Regions from separate parts of the Aeromicrobium sp. JP4 genome, predicted to be linked through region 3. Evidence: riboswitches for the same ligand, from Rfam matches in the RefSeq annotation. Region 3 holds a riboswitch; each other region holds the start of a gene.
The links. Region 3 has a riboswitch for cobalamin ahead of ACY1JX_RS08545 (energy-coupling factor transporter transmembrane component T). Riboswitches for the same ligand answer to the same signal wherever they lie in the genome.

Region 1: it holds a riboswitch for cobalamin, as region 3 does, so the genes downstream of both, ACY1JX_RS02680 (ABC transporter substrate-binding protein) here and ACY1JX_RS08545 (energy-coupling factor transporter transmembrane component T) in region 3, are expected to answer to the same signal.
Region 2: it holds a riboswitch for cobalamin, as region 3 does, so the genes downstream of both, ACY1JX_RS02710 (VWA domain-containing protein) here and ACY1JX_RS08545 (energy-coupling factor transporter transmembrane component T) in region 3, are expected to answer to the same signal.

The regions. Positions count from the first base shown of each region.
Region 1 covers NZ_CM143290.1:529,124-533,393, forward strand. Annotated here, with positions in the region: gene ACY1JX_RS02670 (ABC transporter ATP-binding protein) at 1-16, opposite strand, end outside; gene ACY1JX_RS02675 (FecCD family ABC transporter permease) at 13-1,035, opposite strand; gene ACY1JX_RS02680 (ABC transporter substrate-binding protein) at 1,032-2,060, opposite strand; cobalamin riboswitch at 2,116-2,296, opposite strand; gene ACY1JX_RS02685 (nitrite reductase) at 2,346-3,224, shown strand; gene ACY1JX_RS02690 (precorrin-8X methylmutase) at 3,221-3,886, shown strand; gene ACY1JX_RS02695 (precorrin-2 C(20)-methyltransferase) at 3,883-4,270, shown strand, end outside.
Region 2 covers NZ_CM143290.1:534,387-538,656, forward strand. Annotated here, with positions in the region: gene ACY1JX_RS02695 (precorrin-2 C(20)-methyltransferase) at 1-122, shown strand, start outside; gene cobM (precorrin-4 C(11)-methyltransferase) at 123-878, opposite strand; gene cbiE (precorrin-6y C5,15-methyltransferase (decarboxylating) subunit CbiE) at 875-2,083, opposite strand; cobalamin riboswitch at 2,154-2,298, shown strand; gene ACY1JX_RS02710 (VWA domain-containing protein) at 2,346-4,270, shown strand, end outside.
Region 3 covers NZ_CM143290.1:1,720,404-1,724,673, reverse strand. Annotated here, with positions in the region: gene ACY1JX_RS08555 (prenyltransferase/squalene oxidase repeat-containing protein) at 1-467, shown strand, start outside; gene ACY1JX_RS08550 (hypothetical protein) at 464-1,309, shown strand; cobalamin riboswitch at 1,318-1,453, shown strand; gene ACY1JX_RS08545 (energy-coupling factor transporter transmembrane component T) at 1,528-2,670, shown strand; gene ACY1JX_RS08540 (ABC transporter ATP-binding protein) at 2,667-4,268, shown strand; gene ACY1JX_RS08535 (ECF transporter S component) at 4,265-4,270, shown strand, end outside.

The DNA.
Region 1 (4,270 bases), 1.2 Mb from region 3:
GAGCGGTGAGGTTCATGCCCGCGCACCCTTCCGCCGGAGCAGGATGAGGGCGAAGGCGGGGACGCCCAGCAGGGCGGTGGCGACGCCGACCGGAAGCTCCTGGGGCGCGATGACGGTGCGAGCCGCGGTGTCGACCCAGACCAGGAACACGGCCCCGCTGATCGCCGCGAGCGGCAGCATGCGCCGGTGGTTGACGCCCACCATCGCCCGCGCGACGTGCGGCAGCACGAGGCCGACGAAGCCGATCGCCCCCGAGGTGCTGACGATGACCGCGGTCGTCAGGGCCGTGACGACGAGCAGGATCAGCCGTGCACGGGCGACGTCGATGCCGAGCGTGGCTGCGCTGTCCTGGCCGAACGCGAACGCGTCGAGCGTCGATGCCAGCAGCAGGCACGCGATCACGGCTCCGACCACGGTCACGCCGACCACCGCGACGTCGGACCAGGAGGCGCTGCCCAGCGACCCGAGCAGCCAGAAGAGGACGCCGCGCGTCTGCTCCGCGTCGGCAGAGGTGAAGACGATGAACGACGTCAGCGCTGAGAACAGCTGGGTGGCCGCGACCCCGGCGAGGACGACGCGGTCGGTGGTCCCGCCCGCCGCCGCGGCCAGGACGAGCACGAGCAGGAACGCCCCGATGGCGCCGACGAACGCTCCGGCGGCCAGGCCCACCGCACCCGCACCGACCCCGAGGACGACGATCGACACCGCGCCGGTCGAGGCCCCGGAGGACACGCCCAGCACGAACGGATCGGCGAGCGGGTTCCGCAGCAGGGACTGCAGGATCACGCCGCACACCGCCAGCCCGGCACCGCACGCCGCGGCGAGCAGCGTGCGCGGCAGCCGCAGGTCCCAGACGATGCCCTCCTGGATCCGGCTCAGCCCGGACTCGCCCCCGGCCAGTCGCGACCACGCCAGGGACACGACCGACCGCGGACCCACGTCGGAGGGTCCGATCGTGACCGCGATGCAGGCCGAGGCCACCAGCAGGGCCAGTCCTGCGGAGCCCAGGAACCAGGCGCGCCGGGTCGTCGTCACCGTGAGAAGCCGAAGTCGGCCAGTGCGTCGGCGACCTGCTCCAGTCCTTCGACGGTGCGGATCGAGGGGTTCAGGGCGGCGCCGGTGAGGGCGACGTAGCGGCGGTTCCTCACCGCCGTCATCTCCCGGGTGACCGGGTTGGTCTCGAGGAACTCGATCTTGGCCTTCGCCGTCTCGGCCGTCTGGCTCTTGCGGGTGAGGTCGCCGATCACGAGGACGTCGGGGTCGCGCTCCGCGACCGTCTCCCAGCCGATCTGGGGCCACTCGGACTTCGTGTCGTCGAAGACGTTCTTCAGGCCCAGGGCGCGGGTGATGATGCCGGGGCCACCGCAGCAGCCGGCCATGTAGGGCGCCTCGCTGTTGGCGAACCAGTAGAGGACGGTGACCTCCTCGTCCGGCGCCTTCGCGGACGCTGCGGCCACCCGGTCCTGCAGGCTGGCGACGAGCTCCTCGCCCTGCGCCTCGACGTCGAGCAGCCCGGCGAGCTCGGTGACCTCGCGGTAGATCGTGTCGATCTCGAGGACCCCGGTGCGCGCGCCGTCGCCGTCGCCCTCGTTCTCCTTGCCCTCGCACTCGGCGGGCGACAGGTACGTCGGGACGCCGAGCTTCTCGAAGGCGTCCGCCGTGCCGACGCCGCCCTGGCCGAGCACGCTCGCGAACGAGGCGGTGACGAGGTCGGGCTCGGTCTGGAGCACCCGCTCCATCGAGGGCGTGCTGTCCGCGAGTCGCTCGACCTTCGCGTTGTCCTCCTCGAGGCCCTTCATGACGGGATCGGTCCAGGTGGAGGTGCCGGCCATGCGGTCGGCGAGCCCCAGGGACAGCAGGATCTCGGTCGAACCTTGGTTGAGCGACACGATGCGCTCGGGAGGTGCCGTGACGGCGGTGGTGCGGCCGCAGTTCTCGACCTCGCGCGGGTAGCCCGCGGCGGTCTCGGGATCGGGGGTGGCATCGCTGCTCGAGCAGGCGCTCAGCGCGAGCGCGGCACCGACGAGCAGGACGAGGGGACGACGGGATGGAGTACGCACGGACGCGGTCCTTCGAGGTCTGGGGCTCTTTCGCGAAGCCCGGTGGACCAAACGGCGGTCGCCGTGAGGGCCAGCAGGTCTTCGGACTCGGGATCGACCGGACGGAGCGCCTTCCCAGACCTCTCGGTCCAGTGGCTTCGTGCCCCGCCCGTCACCCTCACCGCTGCGCGTCAGTCCCGGACTCTCACCGGGTTCCCTGGCTCATCGCTGAGTTTGACTGGCGCCACGAACGTAGCAGCCCGTCCGCCGGCGCGTCGCCAGGAGGGTGCCTGACACCATGACCGGGTGACCGGACGGACTCGACGCGACCTGTGCCCCGGCCTGCTGCGCCCGTGGATCGCCGACGACGGCGCCCTGATCCGGATCCGCATCCCGGGCGGTGCCGTGTCGGTCGACGCCCTCGGAGGGCTCCTCGACGTCGCCCGGGACCACGGCGACGGCACGGTGCACCTGACCAGCCGTGCCAACCTGCAGGTGCGGGCGATCCCGCACGACGACGGCTGCCTGTCCGACGCCGTCGTGGACGCGGTGATGGCCACGGGCCTCATGCCCTCGACGTCGCACGAGCGCATCCGCAACGTCATGGCGTCGCCGCTCACCGGCCGGTCCGGCGGGCGGGCGGACCTGCGACCCGTCGTCGAGGAGCTCGACCGCCGGCTGTGTGCCGAGCCGGCCCTCGCGGCCCTGGCCGGCCGCTTCATTTTCGTCCTCGACGACGGGCGCGGCGACGTGCTCGACCGGGACCTCGACCTGGGACTCGTCGCCCTCGACGCGGACACCGCCCAGGTCCGTGTCGGCAGCGCATCGTGGGGGCCCGTGGTCCCCCTGCCCGCCGCCCCAGAGGCTCTCGCAGCGCTCGCCTCGCGGTTCGTCGAGCTCGCGGGAGCCCGGGCGAAGTCGCCCTGGCACGTCGACGAGCTCCCCGGCGGCGGCGCGGCCCTGCTCGCCTCACCGTCGCAGCCCCACCCCGGCACCCGGGTGAGCAGCGCTCCCCCGGACCTTGGCAGGATCGAGCAGGTCGACGGCCGCATCGCGTGGCACCTGCCGGTGCCCGACGGCCGGCTCGACGCCCGCCTGTTCGACGAGGTCCGCGCGCACGGAGCGCAGCACCTCGTGGTGACGCCGTGGCGCACCCTGATCGTCCCCGACCTGGAGAACGCATGACTCTCGCCCCACCGTCGCGCCGCTACGACTACGTCACCGACGGCGCCGCGATCTACGTCGACTCCTTCGCCACGATCCGCGCCGAGGCCGACCTGTCGCGCATCCCCGCGGACGCCGAGAAGGTGGCGGTCCGGATGATCCACGCGTGCGGTCAGACCGACCTGACCCGGGACCTCGTGATCCATCCCGGTCTGGTGTCCGCGGCCCGCTCCGCGCTGGAGTCCGGGGCCCCGATCATCACCGACGCGCACATGGTCGCCGCCGGCGTGACGCGGGCCCGGCTGCCGCGCGAGAACGACGTCCTGTGCTTCCTGCGCGACCCCGCCGTCCCGACGCTCGCGAAGGAGTGGGGCACCACGCGGTCGGCCGCCGCGGTGTCGCTCTGGACCGAGCGGCTGGAGGGCGCGGTCGTCGCGTTCGGCAACGCGCCCACGGCGCTGTTCCACCTCCTCGAGACGCTCCGCGACGGAGGTCCGCGGCCGGCCGCGATCATCGGCACGCCGGTGGGCTTCATCGGCGCCGCCGAGTCGAAGCAGGCCCTGATCGACCTCGCGACCGACGATCCGGGCCTCGACGTGCCGTTCCTCGCCGTCACCGGACGCCGGGGCGGATCCGCGATGGCCGCGTCGGCGCTCAACGCCCTGGCCCAGGAGGCGGAGTGAGCGGGCGGCTGTACGGCGTCGGAGTCGGCCCCGGCGACCCCGAGCTGATCACCCTCAAGGCCGCCCGGCTCATCGGCGCGGCCGACGTGATCGTCTTCCACCAGGGCGTGGGCAAGCAGTCGAACGCGCGCCGGATCGCGGCCGACCTGATCCCGGCGGGGGTGGTCGAGGAGGCCCTCGTCTACCCCGTGACGACGCAGACGACCGAGCACCCCGGTGGCTACGCCGGGGCGATGGCCGACTTCTACGCCGAGTGCGCCGAGCGGGTGCGCGCGCACCTGGCGGCCGGCCGCGACGTCGTCGTCCTGGCCGAGGGCGATCCGATGCTCTACGGCTCGTTCATGTACCTGCACGACCGGCTCTCGCCCGACTTCGAGACCCAGG
Region 2 (4,270 bases), 1.2 Mb from region 3:
TCACGACGCTCGGCGACCTCGATCCCGAGACCGTCGACATGAAGTGCCTGCTGCTGATCGGCGCCTCGTCGACCCGGGTCACGCCGTCCGGACGCGTCTGGAGCCCTCGCTACGTCGAGTGATCAGCCGCGAGCGCGGCGCTCCCGGCTGGCGGCGTAGAGGAACGACTCGCCGCCGCGCACGTCGGGTGCCAGCGCCGGCCCGACGAGGATGACGGCCGCCTGCCGCAGACCGGCCTGCTCCACCTGACCGCCGATGTCGCCCAGCGTGCCGCGCAGCACGAGCTGGTCGGGCTGGGTCGCCTTCGACACCACCACGACGGGGCAGTCCTGGCCGTAGTGCTCGGCCAGCTCGGCGGCCAGCTCGCGCGTGCGGGTGATCCCCAGGTGCAGCGCCAGCGTCGCACCGGTCGCGGCGAAGGCGGCGAGCCGCTCGCCCTCGGGCATGGCGGTCGAGCGGGCCTGGGTGCGGGTCAGCACGACGGACTGAGCGACCTCGGGAACCGTCAGCTCGGCACCCACGATCGCGGCCGCGGCGGCGTAGGCGGGCACCCCGGGCGTCACGTCCCACGGCACCTGCGCGGCGTCGAGCCGACGTGCCTGCTCGTGCACGGCGGAGTACAGCGACGGGTCGCCCGAGCACAGCCGGACGACCTCGAGGCCCTCGGCGTGCGCACTCACGAGGTGCTCCGTGATCTCGTCGAGGTCGAGGTGCTGCGTGTCGACCAGACGGGCGCCCTCGCGGCAGTGCCCCAGCACCTCGGCGTCGAGGTAGGTACCCGCGTAGAGGCACACGTCGGCGGCCTCCAGCAGGCGCACCGCGCGCAGGGTGAGCAGGTCGGCGGCACCGGGGCCGGCCCCGACGAAGTGGACGGTCATGAGTCTCCCTTGGTGACGGACCACTGGCTGACGGCGCGCGCGGGCGTCCAGCCGGTGAAGGATCCGAGCGGCTCGGCCCGCTCGACGTGCAGGCGGACGAGCTCGCCGCCGTGGCGACGGTATCGCTCGAGCAGCACGGCCTCGGTCTCGGCCGTGACGCCGTGGACGACGAGGCGGCCGCCGGGCCGCAGGGCGTCCCAGCAGCTGTCGAGGACCCCGTCGACCGTCGCTCCCCCGCCGACGAACACCGCGTCCGGCCGGTCGAGACCCTCGAGCGCCTCGGGAGCCGAGCCCTCGACGACCTGGAGCGCGGGGACTCCCAGGGCGTCGGCGTTGCCGCGGATGAGCGCGAGGCGGTCGGGTCGTGGCTCGACGGCGATCGCCCGGGCACTGGGCCAGGCGCGCATCCACTCGACGCCGATCGAGCCGCTGCCGGCGCCCACGTCCCACAGCAACTGGCCCGGGGCCGGCGCCAGCCGCGCGAGCGCACTGGCGCGCAGGTCGCGCTTGGTGATCTGGCCGGCGTGCTGGAACGCGTCGTCGGGCAGGACTCCCCCGGCCGCCCAGCCCGGGCCGGAGCCGCGAACCTCCACCGCCAGGACGTTGAGGCGGGGCACGTCGGTGATGTCCCAGGCTCGCGCCGTCGACGTGGCCCGCGACTCGTCGGTGGAGCCGAGGTGGCCCAGCACGACCAGCTCGGAGTCGCCCCAGCCCAGGTCGGCGAGCAGCGTCGCCACGGCCGCAGGAGTGGTCTCGTCGCTCGACAGCACCAGCAACCGCCGCCCGGCTGAGAGCGCAGGGACGACGAGCCGGACATCGCGCCCGACGACGCTGACGACAGTCACCGACTCGGCCGGCCAGCCCATCCGCGCCCGGGCCAGCGCGACCGACGACACCGCCGGGACGACCGTGACCCGCTCCAGACCGAGCAGTTCGAGCAGCGTGGTGCCGATGCCGGACACGAGCGGATCGCCGGACGAGAGGACGACGACCGGCTCGCGCGCCTCGTCCAGCAGGGCGGGGAGCCGTTCACGCAACGGGGAGGGCCATGCGACCCGGTCCTGCCCTGCAACCGCAGGGATCGCGTCGAGGTGACGGCGTCCGCCGAGCAGGGTGGCGGCGGCCCCCACGAGCGACCGTGAGGACTCCGGCAGGCCATCCCAGCCGTCGGCCCCGACTCCGACGACGGTCACGTGCGCATCCATGGTCGAGCACCCTAACCCGCCGGGTCCGCAGGTCGGGCCCCCTGCCCGAGGCCTGCCGGCGGCGTCTAGGGTGTGGTCGAAGGTTCGAGGTGCCCCACGGCCGATGGCCACGGGGAGAATCTGGGAAGCCGGTGAGAATCCGGCACAGGGCCCGCTGCGGTGACTCAGGCACAGACCTGGGAAGTCCGAAGACCGGCCTCGATCCGACCCGCGACGCTGCCCGCGTCGCGGACCGTCATGGCAGATCGAGCGGGAGCCCTACATGCCAACGCAGTACCCCTTTTGTGCCGTCGTCGGCTCCGACGACATGACCCTCGCCCTCACCCTCGTCGCGATCGACCCGCTCATCGGCGGCGTCCTGGTGCGTGGCGAGAAGGGCACCGCCAAGACCACCACCGTGCGCGGACTCGCCGACGTGCTGCCGCCGGTGCGCGCCTACCGGGGTGATCGGTTCTCCATCGATCCGGCGGACCCGACGGCGATCTCGCCCGACGGACCGTTCGACGCCGGGACGCCCGTCGACGAGCGCCCCGTGCGGCTCGTCGAGCTGCCCGTGGGTGCGAGCGACGACCGCGTCACGGGCTCGCTGAAGCTCGACTCGGCGCTGCGCGACGGCGTGGTCGAGTTCGAGCCCGGTCTGCTGGCCCGCGCCCACCGCGGCCTGCTCTACGTCGACGAGGTCAACCTGCTGCACGACCACCTCGTCGACCTGCTGCTGGACGCCGCCGCGACCGGACGGGTGAGCGTCGAGCGCGACGGGGTCTCGGTCGAGCACGCGTCGCGGTTCGTGCTCATCGGCACCATGAACCCCGAGGAGGGTGAGCTGCGCCCGCAGCTGCTCGACCGGTTCGGTCTGACCGTCGAGGTGTCGGCTCCCCGCGAGCCGGCGCTGCGCGTCGAGGTCGTGCGACGCCGCCTCGCGTTCGACGCCGATCCCGCCGGCTTCGCAGCCCGCTGGGCCCAGGAGCAGGACGCGTTGCGCGCCCGCCTCGGTTCCGCCCAAGAGCTGGTGGGTGACGTCGTCCTCGACGACGACTCGCTCACCACGATCGCCGAGATCTGTGCCGCGTTCGACGTCGACGGCCTGCGCGCCGACCTCGTCACCGCCCGCACCGCGGCGGCCCACGCGGCATGGCAGGGGCGCACCCACATCACCCGCGAGGACGTCCGCGTCGCGGCGCGGCTGGCCCTGCCGCACCGCCGTCGCCGGAACCCGTTCGACGAGCCCGGACTCGACGAGGACCGCCTCGACGACCTGCTCGGCGACGACGAGCCCGACCCCGGACCCGACGACGACGGCCCGGGTGGTCCGGACGGCTCCGGCTCGGACTCGCCCCAGGACGGTCCCGAGGACCAGCGCCCCGCTGACGCCCCCGACGCGTCCCCGAACCAGGACGAGCAGCAGCCGCAGCCGGCCGGCGCCGGCTCGGTCGCCGCGGCCGGGGCCCCCACCCGGGCGCGACTGCTCGTGGTCCGCGGCACCGGCGAGGGCCAGTCCGGGCGACGCTCCCGGGCCCGCACGCCACAGGGCCGCGTCGTCGGCCAGCGGCCCGATGCGGCGTCCGGTCGCCTCCACCTTCCCGGCACCATCGCGGCGGCCGCCCCGCATCAGCGGAGCCGCGGCGGACTGGTCGACGGGCGTGGCCTCGCGCTCTCGCCGTCGGACCTGCGCCGCGCCGAGACGGTCGGCCAGGAGTCCAACCTCGTGCTGCTGTGCGTCGACGCCTCGGGCTCGATGGCCGCCCGGCGCCGCATGGAGCAGGTCAAGACCGCCGTGCTCTCGCTGCTGCTCGACGCCTACCGCCGCCGCGACAAGGTCGCCCTCGTGACGTTCCGTCAGCACACCGCCGAGGTGGTCCTGCCGCCCACCGGCTCGGTCGACGTGGCCTCACGCCGCCTCGCCGAGCTGCCGGCCGGCGGTCGCACCCCGCTGGCGGAGGGCCTCGAGCGCTCGGCGGAGATCCTGCGCCGCGAGGCGCTGCGCGACCCGTCCCGGCGCCCGCTGCTGGTCGTGGTCACCGACGGGCGTGCCACCTCGGGCGCCGATGCGCTCGGCCGGGCCCACCGGTCCGCCGCGCATCTGGCCGCCACCGGCCTCGACAGCGTCGTGGTCGACTGCGAGACCGGCCGCTTCCGGCTCGGCCTGGCCGCCCAGCTGGCCGGTCACCTGCGCGCCGACCACGTCCC
Region 3 (4,270 bases):
CGATCAAGGTCACCGCCGCGGGGCTCGCGGCGGGTGAGAAGGTCCGGATCGCCGTCTCCGGCGGAGGGACCGTCACGGGCACGGTCCCGGCGAGCGGCGCCGTCTCGGCCAGCGTCAAGGCTCCCGCCGGCAACGCCGCCCGGACGATCACGGTGACGGGCTCGCGTGCGAACCGAGCCGGCTCGACCACCGTGCCGGTCCTGGCCCAGCGCACGCTGACGACCAAGGTCGCCAGGACCAAGGTCAGGAAGAACAGGTTCCAGCGCGTCGTCGTGGGCGGACTCACCGCCCGCGAGCCGGTGCGCGTCTACTACCGAGGGAAGCTCGTCAAGCGCGGCACGGCCTCGTCGAACGGCACTTACTCCCACACCTTCCGTGTCGGCAAGAAGCTCGGCAAGGCGAAGGTGACGGTCTTCGGCGCGTACGCGAACCGCAGCGGGGCGAAGGTCTTCCGGGTCGTCAAGTGAGCCGACTGCTCCGTCGTGTCCTGGCGGCGACCCTCCTCGGGGTCGCCGCCGGACCCGCGTCCCTCAGCGCACCGGCCCAGGCCGCGGCGTGCAGCGGCAGCCAGGGCGTCACGGTCGTGGTGGGCTCGAGCGTCGGGTGCGACTCCGACGGTGGTGGCCGTGCCGCGAGCAACTTCACCGAGGCCGGCCACCGGCTGACCTACGCGTCGCGCGCTCCGGGATTCGTGTGCCGTGTCGACGGTGCGCCCGCGTCGGACCCCTGCGTCGAGGCCTCCCCGAGCGACGCCTACTGGGCGCTGTTCTATTCGGACGGGAAGTCCGGCTGGGCCTACTCGAGCCTGGGCGCCTCCGCGCTGAAGGTGCCGCAGGGCGGCTCCGTCGCGTTCGTGTTCCAGACCTCGTCCTCGCGCACGTGGCCGTCGGTGCAGCCCACGGTCGCACCGGAGCCCACCCGGGAGACGACGCGTCCGACCTCCGGGACGTCGAAGCCGGGTGCGAAGGACAAGCCGCGCCCGAAGGGCTCGACCGAGCGCACCACCGCGACCGCCGCGCCGAAGGCGGCCGTCCCCGGCGCCTCGGCGACCCCGTCCGCGGGGACCTCGCCGGCCACGTCGGGGCCGACCCCGTCGGCGACCCCGTCGTCCGGTGCGACGCCCAGCGCCGAGGCGCCGACGACCTCCGGTGGGGACGAGCCCGTCGCCGGAGCACCGGCGGTCCAGCCGACGGCCGGTGAGGCCGGGTCCGACTCGACGTCGCCCGCCGCGCTGGTCGCGGGAGCCGGCGTCGTGGTGCTGCTGGCCGCCGCCGGGGGCGTCACGTGGTACCGACGCCGGTCGGGCTGACGGTCGCGGGGGAGTAGACTCGCGGGCGTTGGACCAACGTCCGGCCCAGGGGAAACCGGTGAGATTCCGGTGCTGTGCCGCAACCGTGAGCCCCGCCCCACCCGGCGGAGCGAGCCGGGAACCCGCGCCGGACGGCCACCACCACATGTTGTCGCGCAACGACGGGTGGGCGATCGCCCTCGTGGACCTCGCCCCCGTACCGCGGGGAAGGGGACCGGATGACCGCCGTCGTCGACTCCACCCCCGTCAGGAGCCCCGCCACCGGGCGTCCCCGGCGCGAGCTGCACCCCGGCGCGTGGTGGCTGTGGGCGCTCGGCCTCGCGGCGGGCGCGTCGTTCACGCTCAACCCCTTCCTGCTGCTGGTCATCGTCGCGATCGCGGCGCTCGTGGTGGCGGCGTGCCGCGGCGACGCCCCGTGGGCGCTGTCGTTCCGGTACTACCTGTACTTCGGGCTGCTCATCGTGGTGATGCGCGTCGTCTTCCGCATCCTGCTCGGCGGCGGCTCGGCACCGGGCGACCCCGTGCTGTTCGGCCTGCCCGAGATCCCGCTGCCCGAGGTGGCGCGGGGCGTCCAGCTGCTCGGTGACGTCACGGTCAACGAGGTGCTGCTGGGCCTCTACGACGGCATGCGCCTGGCCACGCTGATCATCTGCATCGGCGCGGCGAACTCCCTGGCGAACCCCAAGAAGCTGCTCGCCGCCGCGCCGCCGGCGCTCTACGAGGTCGGCGCGGCCCTGGTCGTCGCCGTCTCGGTCTTCCCCCAGCTGGCCGAGAGCGTGCGCCGGGTGAACCGCGCGCGCAAGCTGCGCGGTGACGCGAGCCGCGGCACCGGCGCGATGCACCGCATCGTCATCCCCGTGCTGGAGGACGCCCTCGACCGCTCGATGACGCTCGCCGCCGGGATGGACGCGCGGGGCTACGGCCGTTCCGGCACGGTCGCGCCTCGCGACCGCTTCGCCACGGGGGTGCTGATGCTGGTGGGCCTGTTCGGCCTCAGCGTGGGCACCTACGGCTACCTCGACGGCACGGCCCCGCGCTTCCTGTCCTACCCGATGCTGGCCCTCGGCCTGGTCTTCGCGGTGCTGGCCCTGCGGTCGGCGGGACGCCGGGTGCACCGCACCCGCTACCGTCCCATCGCCTGGCAGGTGGCCGAGTACCTCACCGCGGCGTCCGGCCTCGCCGTAGCGATCGGACTCAAGGTGCTTTCGACGCAGCAGATCCCCGTGATCTACCCCGACGTCCCGGGCTGGCCGTCGCTCAGCGTGCTGTCGCTCGTGGTGGTCGCCATCGGGATCCTGCCCGTGTTCGTCGCCCCGCAGGCGCCCGTCGCCCACGACCACGTGGGAGGCGAGGACGCATGATCTCGTTCGACGACGTGACCTTCTGGTACGACGGCGCCCAGGACCCGACGCTGCGCGACGTCTCCCTCGAGATCGAGGAGGGCGAGCTCGTGCTGGTGTCCGGCCGCACCGGCTCGGGCAAGTCGACGCTGCTGGGGATGCTCAACGGCCTCGTGCCCCACTTCACCGGCGGCACGCTCGGCGGCGACATCCGCATCGACGGCTCGTCCGTCCTCGGCAGGCCGCCGCGCGAGCTGGCGCACCTCGTGGGCTACGTCGCGCAGGACCCGGCCTCGGGCTTCGTGGCCGACGTGGTCGAGGAGGAGCTCGCCTACGGCATGGAGCACCTCGGCCTCGACCCGCAGACGATGCGTCGCCGCGTCGAGGAGACGCTCGACCTGCTCGGCATCGCCGACCTGAGGCGCCGCTCGGTGCGCTCGCTGTCGGGTGGCCAGCAGCAGCGCGTCGCGATCGGCTCCGTGCTGACGATGCACCCTCGCGTGCTCGTGCTCGACGAGCCCACCTCGGCGCTCGACGCCACCGCGGCCGAGGACGTCCTGGCCACGATCGCGCGCCTCGTCGACGACCTGGCGCTCACCGTCGTCGTCGCGGAGCACCGGATGGAGCGCGTCGTGCCGTTCGCCGACCGGCTCGTCGTGGTCGAGGACGGCCGGGTCCGCATCGGCGAGACGGCGGCCCTGCTCGTGGACGCGCCGGTCGCGCCGCCGCTCGTGCACCTCGGACGCCTCGCCGACTGGAGCCCGCTGCCGCTGTCCGTCCGTGAGGCGCGGCGCCGGGTGAGGCCGCTCGCCTCGCGGCTCGGTCCGCCGCCCGTTCACGTGCCGTTCGAGCGTCCGCCGGCGCTGCGAGCGCGGGGGATCACCGTGCAGTACGGGCGCTTCGCGGCCGTGAAGGAGGTCGACCTGGAGGTCGGCCACGGTGAGGTCGTCGCGCTCATGGGCCGCAACGGGTCGGGCAAGAGCTCGCTGCTCTGGGCCGTGCAGGGCACGGGCGCGCGGGCCGCGGGCGTCGTCGACGTCGACGGGGTGGACCCGGGCGACGTGCGCCCGGCCGAGGCGCGGATGCTGGTCGGCCTGGTCCCGCAGACCTCCTCCGACCTGCTGTACCTCGAGACCGTCGACCGCGAGTGCGCCGCCGCCGACGACCAGTCCGTCGTCGACCCGGGGACCTGCCGCGCGCTGCTCGACCGTCTCGCGCCGGGCATCCCCGGCGACCGTCATCCGCGCGACCTCTCGGAGGGGCAGAAGCTGGCCCTCGTCCTGGCGATCGTCCTCACGGCCCACCCCGCGGTGGTCGCGCTGGACGAGCCGACCCGCGGCCTCGACTACCCGGGCAAGGCGGCCCTCGCGGCGATCCTGCGCGACCTCGCCGCCGAGGGTCGCGGGATCGTCGTGTCCAGCCACGACGTGGAGTTCGTCGCCACCGTGGCCGACACCGTCGCGGTGATGGCCGAGGGCGAGATCGTCTCCACGGGGCCGGTCCGCACGGTGCTGGCGGAGTCGCCCGCCTTCGCGCCCCAGGTGTCGAAGGTGCTCGGTCACGACTGGCTCACCGTCGACGAGGTGTCGGCCGCGCTGCCCACGGAGGTGGTCCGGTGAGC